4 regions of the Streptacidiphilus sp. BW17 genome follow, and region 2 is predicted to be linked to each of the others. Evidence: riboswitches for the same ligand, from Rfam matches in the RefSeq annotation. Region 2 holds a riboswitch; each other region holds the start of a gene.
The links. A riboswitch is a leader RNA that binds a small molecule or an ion and turns the genes downstream of it on or off. The one in region 2 is predicted to bind cobalamin.
Positions count from the first base shown of each region.

Region 1 (3,380 bases), on a different contig from region 2:
TCGTCGAGGAGCTGGACCGGGCCGGGCTGCCGCTCCCGGAGATCTGCACCGACGAGCGGCTCCGCGACCGCGAGCTGGGCGTGCTGGAGATGCTGACCTCGGCCGCGATCGAGCTGCGCCACCCGCAGGAGGCCGCCCGCCGCCGCCTGCTCGGCGAACTGCGCTGGCGCCCGCCCGGCGGCGAGTCCCTCACCGACGTGGCCCAGCGCCTGCGCAGCGCGCTCCGCGACCTCTACGAGGGGGAGAGCAACCGCCGGGTCCTGGTCGTCGCCCACGACGCGGTGGTCATCCTGCTCCGCCACGTCATCGACGACCTCCAGGAGGGCGAGCTCCAGGAGCTGACCGAGGGCGGCGCGGTCCGCAACACCTCGGTCACCCGCTGGATCCGCGACGCCAAGGGCGCCCTCGCCCTGGACTGCTGGAACGAGCGCCCCCACCTGGAGGGTTAGGCGTGCGGGTCAGGTGTTCTGACTGACCCGCGAGGCAGTCGGGGTCACCGGGAGTGCCTGCTGGTCACCCGGAAGTAGAGCGGGTCGGTGACCCCGACCGGCCAGGCCTGCGTCGTCGTGCCGGACGGCGCGCCCTTGGCGGGCTTGGTCTGGAGCGGCGCGTAGGCGACCGCCAGGGAGAGCCAGTCCCCCGTCGGCGCGCTGCGGGTCAGCCGCATCCGCAGCGTCAGCGCCGCCGTGGCACCGGGCCGGAGGCTCAGTCCGTTGCGCGGGCCCACCTCGCCCGCGAGCTCGCCGAGCGCGGCGTCGACCCCGACCGCCCGCCACCGTCCGGCGAGCCAGGTCTCCAGCCGCAGCGCGTCGACGCGCAGCGTGCGGGACCGCGCGCCGTAGACGAGCACCGGCTTGAGCTGCCCGCAGGCCGCCCGGGTGCGGTTGTGCAGCGTCAGCCGCAGCGTCGACCAACCCGCGCCGCGCACGTAACCGCGGTGGACCCCGGTCAGCGTGACCGCGATCGGGTTGGGCTGCGCCGCCCCTGCGCAGATCGGGGCGGTCTTGGCGGCTATGGTCTCCTTGCCCGCCGTCGCCGCGTTCGCCTGCGTCGTCGTCCCCGCCAGCAACGCGGCCGCGGTCATGACGGGGAGACAACCGAGTATCAGGGCGCGGCTGCTGCGCCCTTTCGCATCACGCTTCGCTTGGTACATCACTCAACGAACATGGCACGTCACCCTCTGCCGCGCCGCTCGGCGCACCCCCGCACGGAGCAACCGGGGAGAGGTCAGGCAGACTTCAAGGATGAGCATCATCGTCCGCCCCGCCCTGCCCGACGAGTACGACGCCGCAGGTCACCTCGTTGCCGAGGCCTTCATCCACGACGGTCACACCGAGCGGGACGGCGACTACGCCAAGCTGCTGCGCGATCCGGGCGACCGGGCCGAGAAGGCGGAGTTGCTCGTCGCGGTGGACGAGGAGACGGGCGCGGTCCTCGGCTCGGTGACCTTCGCCCCGCCCGGCTCCCCCTACGCGGACCTGGCGCAGGGTCAGGAGGGCGAGTTCCGGATGCTGGCCGTCTCCCCGGACCCGGCCGCCCGCGGACGCGGCATCGGCGAGCTGATGGTCCGTGCCGTGATCGACCGCGCCCGGGAGCTCGGACTGCCCCGGATCGTCATGTCATCACAACAGCAGATGGCTTTCGCGCACCGGATATACGGGCGTCTCGGCTTCGCCCGGACCCCCGAACGCGACTGGTCGCCGATCCCCGGCATGGTCCTCTTCACCTACGCACTGGAGCTGTCCGGCTCGCCTGCGTGATGCCCGCAGGCAGGAGCCGCGACGCCTCAGCCGGTGCCCGGAGTGCGCCGCAGCAGTGCTCCAGCGGGGCAGCCGAGTGATCGAACGGTTACTCGAACGAATCACGCCGCGACACAACATCTGGTGGTGCGTGACGCACCTGCCCCTAGATGTATGCTCATGCTCGCTGTCGAAGCAGGGGAACCCGGTGCGATTCCGGGACTGCCCCGCAACGGTGAGCGGCTGCCGATCCGGCCTGTCCGCGAGTCCGATGACCTGCCGTCAGCGCGTCCTCGGCCTGCCCGGCCGCGGGCGCTGCAACCGGGCCTCGTGGGTGGGCCGACGGGCTGCTTCGCGCTGCTCTGCTCCCGCCTGCCTTCTCACGCGACCCGTGCCTCAGCCACCGGCCGCCAACGAGGAGCGTGCGCGTACATGACGGACATCGCCGTCCCCACCCTGCCCCAGCCCACCCGTGAGCCCGACGCCCGTGGTGGCGCCGCCGACGCTCCCGGCACCGCGCTGCTGGTCACGCTCACCGAGCGGTCCGCAGACCTGACCCAGGTCGACCCGGGCCGCGTCGCCGCCGCCGCGCTGCGTGGCCGCAGCGCCCAGGCCGACTACGCGGAGCTGCGCGGGCTGGCCATCGGGGCCGCCGCCGCGCTGATCGCCGAGGACCCGCAGTACTCGCGTCTGGCGGCCCGGCTGCTGGCCGAGGAGGTCCGCGAGGAGGCGGCTGGTCAGGGCTCGTCCTGCTTCGCCGAGTCCGTGGCCGTCGGCCACCGCGAGGGTCTGATCGGCGACGCCACCGCCGCCTTCGTCGCCGCGCACGCCGACGCACTGGACGCCGTCGTCGACCAGCAGGCCGACGACCGCTTCGAGTACTTCGGCCTGCGCACGCTCTACTCCCGCTACCTGCTGCGCCACCCGATCACCCGTCAGGTGATCGAGACGCCGCAGCAGTTCATGCTGCGGGTGGCGTGCGGGCTGGAGGTCGGGGGCAACGAGAAGTCGGTGGCCGAGGTCGCCGAGCTGTACGGGCTGATGAGCCGCCTGGAGTACCTGCCCAGCTCGCCGACGCTGTTCAACTCCGGCACCCGGCACCCGCAGATGTCCTCCTGCTACCTGCTGGACTCGCCGCTGGACGAGCTGGACTCGATCTACAGCCGCTACGCGCAGATCGCCCGGCTCTCCAAGCACGCGGGCGGCATCGGTCTGTCCTACTCCCGGATCCGCTCGCGCGGCTCGCTGATCCGCGGCACCAACGGCCAGTCCAACGGCATCGTCCCGTTCCTGCGCACCCTCGACTCCTCCGTCGCCGCGGTCAACCAGGGCGGTCGCCGCAAGGGCGCGGCCTGCGTCTACCTGGAGACCTGGCACGCCGACATCGAGGAGTTCCTGGAGCTCCGCGACAACACCGGTGAGGAGGCGCGCCGCACGCACAACCTCAACCTGGCGCACTGGATCCCGGACGAGTTCATGCGCCGCGTCGAGACCGACGGCGACTGGTCGCTCTTCTCCCCCGGCGACGTCCCCGAGCTGGTCGACCTGTGGGGCGCCGAGTTCGACGCCGCCTACGTCAAGGCCGAGCAGGACGGCAAGGCCGTCCGCAGCATCCCGGCCCGGACCCTGTACGCGCGGATG
Region 1 is NZ_JBGCCR010000003.1:328,156-331,535, reverse strand. It holds gene ABH940_RS05545 (histidine phosphatase family protein) at 1-449, shown strand, start outside; gene ABH940_RS05540 (hypothetical protein) at 494-1,084, opposite strand; gene ABH940_RS05535 (GNAT family N-acetyltransferase) at 1,245-1,760, shown strand; cobalamin riboswitch at 1,904-2,038, shown strand; gene ABH940_RS05530 (ribonucleoside-diphosphate reductase subunit alpha) at 2,172-3,380, shown strand, end outside.
Region 1: another riboswitch for cobalamin. It lies ahead of ABH940_RS05530 (ribonucleoside-diphosphate reductase subunit alpha); the one in region 2 lies ahead of ABH940_RS08210 (ABC transporter substrate-binding protein).

Region 2 (3,380 bases):
ACCACAGCAGCGTGACGGTGGTCGCCACCAGCAACCCGGCGGCGGCGAGCAGCGCCTGGGTGAGTCCGGCGGCGCCGGCCACCGCGCCCCAGACCAGCGAGCCGATGCCCTGTCCTCCCATGAAGACGATGAGGTAGACGGCGAGCCCGCGGGCCCGGACCCATCCGGGCAGCCGGAGCTGCAGTTCGGTGTTGAAGGTCGACAGGTTGACCAGCCAGGCCGCACCCGTGGGCAGCAGAACGAGGGCCAGGGCGGGCAGGCTGTGCAGGGTGGCGGCGGCGACGGTGCCACCGGCGAACACGACGCCGCCCAGCGCGAGCAGGACGTTGTCCGACACGGCCGCCCGCAGCCGCTTGATCGTCAGGGCGCCGACGATCGCCCCGACACCCAGCGCCCCGAGCAGCAGCCCGTACCCTCCTGACCCCAGGTGCAGGCTCCGACCCGCCGTCACCGGCAGCAGCGCCCACAGCGCCGAGGCGGGAAGCACGAACAACGCGGAACGCACCAGGATCCGCCGCACGCCCGGCGCGTGCCGCACATAGCGAACGCCCGCGTGGAGAGCGGGAACCGGCGCCTCACTGCCGCGCAGACCCTGTGCCGGACGGTGCCAGGCATAGACCGCCAGCGCGACGACGACAAAACTGACGGCGTTCACCGTGAACACCACGGCCGGGCCGGAGACCGCGACGAGCAGGCCCGCCAGCGCCGGGCCGACGGCTCGGGCGACGTTGACGTTGAGGCTGTTGAGGGACGCGGCCTGCGGGATCAAGTCGCGCGGGACCAGCTCCGGCTGGATCGCCTGCCAGGCGGGGTTCGTCATCGCCTGACCGCAGCCCATGAGGAACGTGAGCAGCAACAGGACCGTGGGCGTGGCCAGCCCCGCCCCGGTCAGCCCGGCGAGCACCCCGGCGAGCACCGCCATGGCCGTCGACAGCCCCAGCAGAATGTGCCGGCGGTCCAGCAGGTCCGCGAGCACGCCCGCCGGCAAGGAGACGAACAGCACGGGCAGCAGGCTGGCCGCCTGCACCGCCGAGGTGAGCAGCGCCGCGTTGTGCTGGTGCACCAGCATCCACTGGGCCCCCACGGTCTGCATCCAGGTGCCGATGTTCGACACCATCTGGGCCAGCCACAGCAGGCGGAACGCCGGCACCGCCATCGGCGCCCAGGACGACTGCCCGTAGCCCTGCTCCGCCTGCTTCCCCATGGGTTCCCTCTCGGACTGGTCCGGCACCGGTCCGGCACCGGTCGATTCTCCCGCCGATCGGGGTCCGGCGCCGCCCCGCCACGGGGGTGCCCGGCCGGGGATCGCGGCGCAGTGCTAACCTGCCTGAGCCAAAAAATCTGCGCAGCCATGCAGGTTTCCGGCAGCGTGCCAGGCAGCGAAGCCGGTGAAGCCCGCACTGCGGGTCATTCCGGCGCTGTCCCGCAACTGTGAGGGCCCTCTCCACGCGGCCCGAAGCCAGGTCGCCTCCTGCCGCGCTACGACATCGGCCCTCGTGGGAAGGGGCGGTCCGTTTCTGTCGGCGCGCGTCCTGCGCCGCTCGTCGACGGATTGGCTTCTTCCCGTCCCTCGGGAGGAAGCACCACCATGGCTCACTCGTCTGTCCGGCCCCGACCTGCTCGGCGCACCCGGATCGTCCGCGCTGTCTCGACGGCGACCGCCGCGCTCGCAGCCGTGGCCGTCGTCGCCGGCTGCAGCTCCACGAGCTCCGGCAGCGCCGACTCCTCCGCCTCCTCGTCCTCGACGAGCGCGTCGTCGGCCGCCGCGACGTACCCGGTCACGGTGAGCGGCTCCAACGGCAAGGTCACCCTCAAGACCCAGCCGAAGCACATCGTGTCGCTGTCGCCGACCGCGACCGAGGACCTGTACGCGGTGGGCGCCGGCAAGCAGGTCGTCGCGGTGGACTCGGACTCCAACTACCCGTCCGGCGTGCCGACCACGAGCCTGAGCGGGCTGACCCCGAACATCGAGGCCATCGCCAAGTACAACCCGGACCTGGTCATCGCCTCCCAGGACTCCGGTGGCCTGGTCGCCGGGCTGACCAAGCTCGGCGTGCCGGTCCTGATCGAGCCCGCCGCGGCGACGATCAACGACGTCTACACGCAGATCGACGCGATCGGGCAGGCCACCGGTCACACCGCCCAGGCCACGCAGACCGTCACCGGCATGAAGGCGTCGATCACCGCCTCCGTCAAGCAGGCCGGCGCCGATCACGGGAACCTCAGCTACTACTGGGAGGTCAGCGCCAACCCGTACTACTCGGCGACCTCCACCACCTTCGCCGGGCAGATCGCCTCGCTGTTCGGCCTGAAGAACATCGCCGACAAGGCCGACAAGGCCTCCGACGGCGGCTACCCGCAGCTGTCCGCCGAGTACATCGTCTCGGCCCAGCCGCAGCTGATCTTCCTCACCGACAACCAGTCCGCCGACGGCGGGCAGAGCCCGGCGGTCGTCGCGGCCCGACCCGGCTGGTCCGGTATCCCGGCCGTGAAGAAGGATCAGATCGTCGGCCTCAACGACGACATCGCCTCGCGCTGGGGCCCGCGCCTGCCGCAGCTGGTCGCCCAGATCGCGCAGGCGATCGAGAAGGCCCCCACCAAGTGACGCACGGCGGACGGTAACGAGGTAACGGTGACAAGAGGCGGAGTCCGCCCGCGCACCCTGCGCGCCTACGGCATCGCGGTGGTGTTCCTGGCCGCCGCGGTGCTGGTGGGCGCCATGGCCGGAGCGGCGGACCTCAACCCGCTGGCGACGGCCGACGCGCTGCTGGACCGGCTGCCGCTGGTGCACCTGCCGCAGCAGCTCAGCCAGTTGGACCGCGCGGTGCTGTTCCAGATCCGGCTGCCGCGCGTGGTGCTGGGCGCCCTGGTCGGCGGGGCGCTCGCCCTCGCCGGTGCGGGCTACCAGGGCGTGTTCCGCAACCCCCTGGTCGACTCGTCCCTGCTGGGCGCGTCGGCCGGGGCGGGCCTCGGCGCGACCGTCGCCATCGTCTCGCTGGGCGGCGCGAACGCGGCCACCGTGCCCGTGGCCGCGTTCGTCGGCTCACTGGCCGGGGTCGCCCTCGCCTACCTGGCGGGCGTCACGGCCAGACCGGGGACCGCCACCCTGCTGCTCGCGGGCCTGGCGGTCTCCATGTTCCTGACGGCCGTGCAGACCTACCTGCTGCAGCGCTCCAGCCAGGACATCCAGCAGGTCTACTCGTGGCTGCTCGGCTCCCTGTCCGCCGCCACCTGGGGTCAGGTGACGCAGATCCTGCCCTACCTGGCGGTCTCCACCGCCGCCGTGCTGCTGCACGGCCGCCACCTCGACGTGCTGTCCGTCGGCGACGAGGAGGCCCGCTCGCTCGGCCTGCGCCCCGGGCGGATCCGGCTGGTCGTCG
Region 2 is NZ_JBGCCR010000005.1:135,364-138,743, forward strand. It holds gene ABH940_RS08200 (MFS transporter) at 1-1,204, opposite strand, end outside; cobalamin riboswitch at 1,339-1,487, shown strand; gene ABH940_RS08205 (hypothetical protein) at 1,594-1,782, opposite strand; gene ABH940_RS08210 (ABC transporter substrate-binding protein) at 1,784-2,605, shown strand; gene ABH940_RS08215 (FecCD family ABC transporter permease) at 2,633-3,380, shown strand, end outside.

Region 3 (3,380 bases), on a different contig from region 2:
GACGTCGCGTCACGGCGTCAGGCGTCACGGCGTCACGGGGCCACAGGTTCCAGCCGCAGTCGCCGGACCGGCCAGGGAGGCGGCGGCTCGGCCGGGCCGAACCAGACACGGACGTCCTCTCCCGCGCGGACCGGCAGGAGCGGATAGTCGTTCTCGGTGTGCTCGGTGCGGTGCAGCGCATGCCGGGGGCCCAGGTGCCGCGCGGCGTACGCGTCGAAGTCGGCCACGACCCCGGGGTGGCAGACGGTGGTAAGGACTTCACGCGTGCCGGGCGTCGGCGTGAAGCCCGGGCCGCGCAGCAGCAGGACGTCGTCGCTGTCGACCATGGTGGCGTTGGCCGCGTCGCGGTGCTCGCGCCAGACCGGGCCGGTGTAGAACGCCTCCAGCGAGCGCCGACGGTGTGCCATGTTCGGAAAAGCGCGCAGCCAGACGAAGCGGTCCGGGTCGTCCAGGTCGCGGAAGCGCCCGCCCACGGTGATGCCGACCGCCTGCTGGCCGGTCACGAACTCGCGCTCGAAGAGCTCGATCAGCGTCTCCCGCGCGCCGGGATGCAGGGTGTACTGCCGGAGTTCGACGATGTTCATGCGCCGGGCCGCCAGGTACGGGTGCGGGTGCGGGTGAAGTCCATGGTCCAGTTGAGCTCCCAGGTGCGGCCCCCGTCGGCGGAGAACTCCTGCTCCCAGCGGGCGGTGTCCGGGCCGAGGCGCTGCCAGGTGAAGTGCACCCGGATCGGGCGGCTGTCGTAGGTGTCATCTCCGTAGAAGTCGCCACGGTCACCGGTGAAGCCGCCGACCACCGGCGGGTCCAGCCGGCCGGTCCTGCTGTCGGACCAGTGGATCGACCACTGCTTCGTTTCGCGGTCGAAGAGCCGTAGGGACACGCCCTGACGGCCCAGGGTGGGGAAGGTGATCTCGTCGATGTTGCCGGCCCCTCCGAACAGGGGCTGGATCACCGAGTGACCGGGGAACTCCTCCCAGATGTCCGCGTCGGCGTCGCCGAGTGGTGTGGTGAGACGGCGGTTGGCCACGTCCCAGGAGCCGTGCAGGAAGTCGAAGTCGTCCATGTGACGCAGGTTAGGCACGCTCCACTGACATCTCCTGTCAGTGGATGTGGATACTGGGCGACATGCGCGCGAGCCGACTGGTGACCCTGCTTCTGCTGCTCCAGAACCGGGGCCGGATGACGGCCCGCCAACTGGCCGAGGAGCTGGAGGTCTCCGTCCGCACGGTCTACCGGGACGTCGACGCGCTCGCCGCCGCCGGCATCCCGCTGTACGGCGAGGCGGGACACGCGGGCGGCTACCAGCTGGTCGACGGCTACCGGACCCGGCTCACCGGGTTGACCCCGGACGAGGCGCAGGCCGCGTTCCTGACGGCGCTCCCGGACGCCGCCGCCCAACTCGGCCTCGGCGAGGCGCTGGTGACCGCCCAGCTCAAGCTGCGGGCCGCACTTCCAGCGGAGCTGCGCGAGCAGGCCGAGCGGATCCGGCGGAGCTTCCTGCTCGACGCCCCCGGCTGGTACGGCGAGGCCGAGAGCACGCCTCACCTGCCCGCGGTCGCCGCCGCGCTCTGGGCGCGGCGAGCGGTCCTCATGCGGTACCGGCGCTGGCGGGCGCCGGAGGAGATCGAGCGGCGGGTCGAGCCGTACGGGCTGGTCCTCAAGGCCGGACGCTGGTACCTGGCCGCCGGCGGGCCGTCCGGGATCCGCACCTACCGGGTCGACCAGATCCTCGAAGTCCATATGCTGGATCAGGAGTTCGCCATCCCGGACAGGTTCGACCTGGCCGCGCACTGGAGCAGCAGTCTGGCCGACTTCCACACCCGGCTGCACACCGGGGAGGCCCTGGTCCGGCTCACCCCGGAGGGCGCCCGCCGCCTCGGCGTAACGGCCTTGGGCGACGGAGCAGCACAGGACGGATGGACCGAGACCCGGGTGCCCATCGAGTCGATCGACCACGCCCACCAGGAGTTCCTCCGGCTCGGCGCGGACGTCGAGGTCCTGGCACCGGCCGAACTCCGCGACCGCATCACCGAGACGGTGCGTACCCTCGCCGCCCGGTACCAGCCGACGTCCGCACCGTCCTCGGCAGTGAATCAGACACCTGCTTAGATGTGCAGGCTTGTACCCGAGCCCCCGCCACCTCTAGGCTGCCGAAGGTCCCCTCACTGCGCGGGGACAGTGCAGCGTCAGCGAAGTCCGGTGAGAATCCGGCGCTGTCCCGCAACGGTGAACCCCTCGGCACGAGTGAGGGCAAGTCCGGTCGCCTGGCGTCGCACTCCTGGAAACCAGCCTCGCAGGAAGGTCGGTCCGGACCGGGCCCTCCGGGAGTCTCCGACCAGGCCGCGCCGACCTGTGAGCGTCCCGAGGAGGATGCCCAGTGTCCGCGTTCGTCGCCAAGCTACAGATGGTCCGTCAGTCCCTGAGTCCCGCGGAATGGACCAGGATCGGGGTGATGTCCCTGGTGATTCTGCTGCTGAACGGCGTCGGCTGGGGCATCTACATCTTCACTGTGCTCCCCCACCACTTCCACTACGACAAGCTCGGCGTCGGCCTCGGCGTCGCGTTCACCGCCTGGACGCTGGGCGCGCGTCACGCCTTCGACGCGGACCACATCTCCGCGATCGACAACTCCACCCGCAAGCTACTGGCGGACGGTCAACGTCCCCTGGCCAGTGGCTTCTTCTTCGCCCTCGGCCACTCCACGGTCGTCTCCGCCGTAGGCGTCGGCATCACCGTCGCCGCCAAGGCCGTCTTCGGCGCGATGGTCGACCCGAACTCGACCTACGAGACGCTGGGCGGCATGCTCGGCACGCTCACCTCCGCCGGGTTCCTCTACCTGATCGCCGCGCTCAACCTGATCGTGCTCGCCGGGATCTTCAAGGTCTTCCGCGACATGCGCCGGGGCACCTTCGACGAGGAGGAGCTCGAAAGGCAGCTCCAGGCGCGCGGGCTGATGTGGCGCTTCTTCGGCCGCTTCATGCGCTCCATCAACCACACCTGGCAGCTCTTCTTCGTGGGCATGATCTTCGGCATCGGCTTCGACACCGCCACCGAGGTCGTCCTGCTCGCCGCCACCGCCTACGCCGCCACCGCCGGGCTGCCGTTCTACGCCGTGCTGGCGCTGCCGCTGCTCTTCTCCGGCGGCATGATCCTCTTCGACACCTTCGACGGCTTCTTCATGAACTTCGCCTACGGCTGGGCCTTCGCGCGACCTGTGCGCAAGGTCTACTACAACCTCGTCATCACCGGCCTCTCCATCGCCGCCGCTTTCCTGATCGGCACCATCGAGGTGCTCGGCGTACTCACCAGCGAGCTCCATCTCACCGGCGGCTTCTGGGACTTCATGGCCAACTTCGACATCAACAAGGCCGGCTTCGTCA
Region 3 is NZ_JBGCCR010000008.1:12,443-15,822, reverse strand. It holds gene cobF (precorrin-6A synthase (deacetylating)) at 1-2, shown strand, start outside; gene ABH940_RS12030 (NIPSNAP family protein) at 33-584, opposite strand; gene ABH940_RS12025 (hypothetical protein) at 581-1,063, opposite strand; gene ABH940_RS12020 (helix-turn-helix transcriptional regulator) at 1,126-2,109, shown strand; cobalamin riboswitch at 2,147-2,287, shown strand; gene ABH940_RS12015 (HoxN/HupN/NixA family nickel/cobalt transporter) at 2,453-3,380, shown strand, end outside.
Region 3: another riboswitch for cobalamin. It lies ahead of ABH940_RS12015 (HoxN/HupN/NixA family nickel/cobalt transporter); the one in region 2 lies ahead of ABH940_RS08210 (ABC transporter substrate-binding protein).

Region 4 (3,380 bases), on a different contig from region 2:
TGCCGCCGTACCGGCACGTGCTGCCGCACCGGAACCGCTGCCGCACCGGATCGTGCCGACGTTCTCTCCATCCCAGTACCCGCTGGGCGCCCGCGCCACCGGAGCGCGGCCGGACGGGAACACGGACGCGGGTGACCGCACCCTCGACGGTTTGTCCGGAAACCCGCGCAGGACCTTGACACTGTGTGCATTGCCGCTGCTCCCGGCCCTGGATAGCGTGCCCGAGCCGGCGGAGCCCGGCGCTCCGCACCGAGGCACCCGCTCCGCACCTCCTCAAGGAAGCAGGTCTCCCGTGGGCACCTCCGCCACCGCCAACGGCGGTGTCTCCTTCTGGTACTCGGCCATCGGCCTCCCCGACCCGCGACGGCCGCTGGACGGTTCGACGGAGGTCGACGTGGCCGTCGTCGGCGGGGGCTACACGGGGCTGTGGACGGCCTACTACCTCAAGCAGGCGGACCCCTCGCTGCGCGTCGCCGTGCTGGAGCAGCGCTTCTGCGGCTACGGCGCGTCCGGCCGCAACGGCGGCTGGCTGTACAACGGCTTCGCCGGGCGCGGCGTCTTCGCCAAGCACTACGGCAAGCCGCGCGCCATGGCGATGCAGCAGGCGATGAACGAGAGCGTCGACGAGGTGCTGCGCGTCTGCGACGCCGAGCGGATCGACGCCGACCAGGTCAAGGGCGGGGTCCTGGAGGTCGCCTACACGCCCGCGCAGGTCGGGCGGCTGGACGCGTTCGTCGCGGGCGAGCACGCGTACGGCGAGACCGAGGTGGAGCGGCTGACGGCCGCCGAGGCCTCGTCCCGGATCGCGGTCTCCGGTGTCCTGGGCGGCAGTTGGACCCCGCACGGCGCGCGGATCCAACCGGCCAAGCTGGTCCGGGGCCTTGCCGAGGCGGCGGAGCGACTGGGCGTCAGGATCTACGAGGGCACGACGGTCACCGAGATCCTGCCCGCCGTCGGCACGGCCCCCGCGCGCGCCGTCACCGACCAGGGCACCGTCTCGGCCCGGTACGTGCTGCGCTGCACGGAGGGCTTCACCGCCAACCTGCGCGGCGAGAAGCGCACCTGGCTGCCGATGAACTCCTCCATGATCGTCACCGCACCGCTGCCCGCCTCCTTCTGGGACTCCGTCGGCTGGGACGGCCGCGAGACGCTGGGCGACTTCGCGCACGCGTACATGTACGCGCAGCGGACGGCGGACGACCGGATCGCGCTCGGCGGACGCGGCGTCCCCTACCGCTTCGGCTCTCGCACGGACAACGACGGCTCGACGGCGGCGAAGACGATCGACCAGCTGACCGAGATCCTGACCGGCTTCTTCCCCGCAGCGCGGGGTGTCGCGGTCGACCACGCCTGGTCGGGCGTGCTGGGCGTGCCGCGCGACTGGTGCTCCACGGTCGCCGTCGACCAGGCGTCCGGCCTGGGCTGGGCCGGAGGCTACGTCGGCAGCGGCGTCACCACGACGAACCTCGCCGCGCGGACGCTGCGCGACCTGGTGCGCGGCGAGGCGACGGACCTGACGGACCTGCCGTGGGTGGACCACACGGTCCGCCGGTGGGAGCCGGAACCGTTCCGGTGGATCGGGGTGCACGGGCTGTACGCGGCGTACCACTTCGCCGACCGACAGGAACGCGGCGGGCGCGCGGGGACCTCCCCCGTCGCGAAGGTCGCGGACGTGATTTCCGGGCGGCACTAGAAACGGCACTGAACGTAGTCGCACCACCTGCGGGAACAAAGCCTCAAGCAATACCCGACGTGCGGATTCCGCCAGGGTGACGGACGCTGTTGGAGGGACGGATCGGGGTCCGTCCGGGCCTGCAGCATTCGACACCTTGGGGTGCCCATGTCTGTCTTCCTGTGCCTGCTTGTCGCCCCGCTGGGACTGATAGTCATCCTTGGCCTTTCCTGGTTCGAGGATCACGTCCTCAGCCCGCCCACGAGCCCCGCCGACCAGGTGGTGCAGAAGTCCGTCGAACTGCTCAAGCAGCAACGTCCGTGATCCGCGACACCGACCCGGTCGGTTGACGCTGCGTCCGGCGACATGGTGGGATCCTTACGCCAATCGGAGGCAAGGAGAGGAAGCCGGTGCAAATCCGGCGCGGTCCCGCCACTGTCACCGGGGAGCACCTGCGAACGACGGCCACGGCAGCACATCGCCGCTGGAAGGCCCGTAGGTGCGTCGATCCGGAAGCCAGGAGACTCTCGCCTTCGGATCGTCGATCCAGGGCGCGGACCCTGAGTGAGGACACGCAGCGGTGCGCAGCAGCGCGTTCGCGTACGGGGCCGTGGTGGGCTATGCCGCCGACGCCGTGTTCGGCGACCCCCGACGTGGTCATCCGGTAGCCGGGTTCGGGCGTTTCGCCGCCGCGCTGGAGCGGCGTCTCTACAAGGACCATCGCGGCTCGGGAGCAGTCTTCACGCTCGCCGCGGTCGGTTCCGTCGCCGGGGGCGCGCTGGTGACGGAGCGCACGCTGCGGCGCTCGCGCCCCGCTCAGGCGGCCCTCGCCGCCGCGTCCGCCTGGGCGGTTCTCGGGGGCGCGTCACTCGTCCGCGAGGCGCGCGGGATCGCGTCCGCGCTGGAGCGCGGGGACATCGAGGCGGCGCGCGAACGTCTGCCGCACCTGTGCGGGCGTGACCCGCGTCAGCTGGACGCGCAGGAGATCGCCCGCGCGGTCGTCGAGTCCGTCGGCGAGAACACCGCCGACGCCGTCGTCAACGCACTGATCTGGGGCGCGCTCGCGGGCGCGCCGGGGCTGCTGGCGTTCCGGGCCGTCAACACGCTGGACGCGATGGTGGGTCACCGCTCACCGCGGCTGCTGCGGTTCGGCTGGGCGTCGGCGCGGCTGGACGACGTGGCCGGGTGGCCGGGGGCACGGCTGACGGCGCTGCTGACCGTCGCGGCGAGCGAGGACCGGGGGCGCGCGTGGCGCGTCTGGAGGCGTGACGCGGGCGCGCACCCGAGCCCGAACGCCGGTCATGCGGAGGCTGCCTTCGCGGGCGCGTTGGGAGTGCGGCTCGGGGGCACGCTCCGCTACGGGGAGCGGGTCGAGCACCGACCGGTTCTGGGTGCGGAGTTGCGGCCGGTCGCGGTCGCGGACGTGGAGCGCGCCTGTCGGCTTTCACGCCGGGTGGGCGCGCTGGCGCTGGCGACCACCGTGACGGTCGCCCTGCTGAGGGGGACCAAGCTGAGGGGGGCAAAGAAGTGAGCGGGGCACTGCTGGTCGCCGGGACCACCTCCGATGCGGGCAAGAGCGTCGTCACGGCGGGTATCTGTCGCTGGCTCAAGCGACAGGGCGTCAAGGTCGCGCCGTTCAAGGCGCAGAACATGTCGCTCAACTCCTTCGTGACCCTTGACGGCGCGGAGATCGGCCGGGCCCAGGCGA
Region 4 is NZ_JBGCCR010000006.1:294,836-298,215, reverse strand. It holds gene ABH940_RS10630 (NAD(P)/FAD-dependent oxidoreductase) at 293-1,693, shown strand; gene ABH940_RS10625 (hypothetical protein) at 1,841-1,996, shown strand; cobalamin riboswitch at 2,026-2,219, shown strand; gene ABH940_RS10620 (cobalamin biosynthesis protein) at 2,253-3,203, shown strand; gene ABH940_RS10615 (cobyric acid synthase) at 3,200-3,380, shown strand, end outside.
Region 4: another riboswitch for cobalamin. It lies ahead of ABH940_RS10620 (cobalamin biosynthesis protein); the one in region 2 lies ahead of ABH940_RS08210 (ABC transporter substrate-binding protein).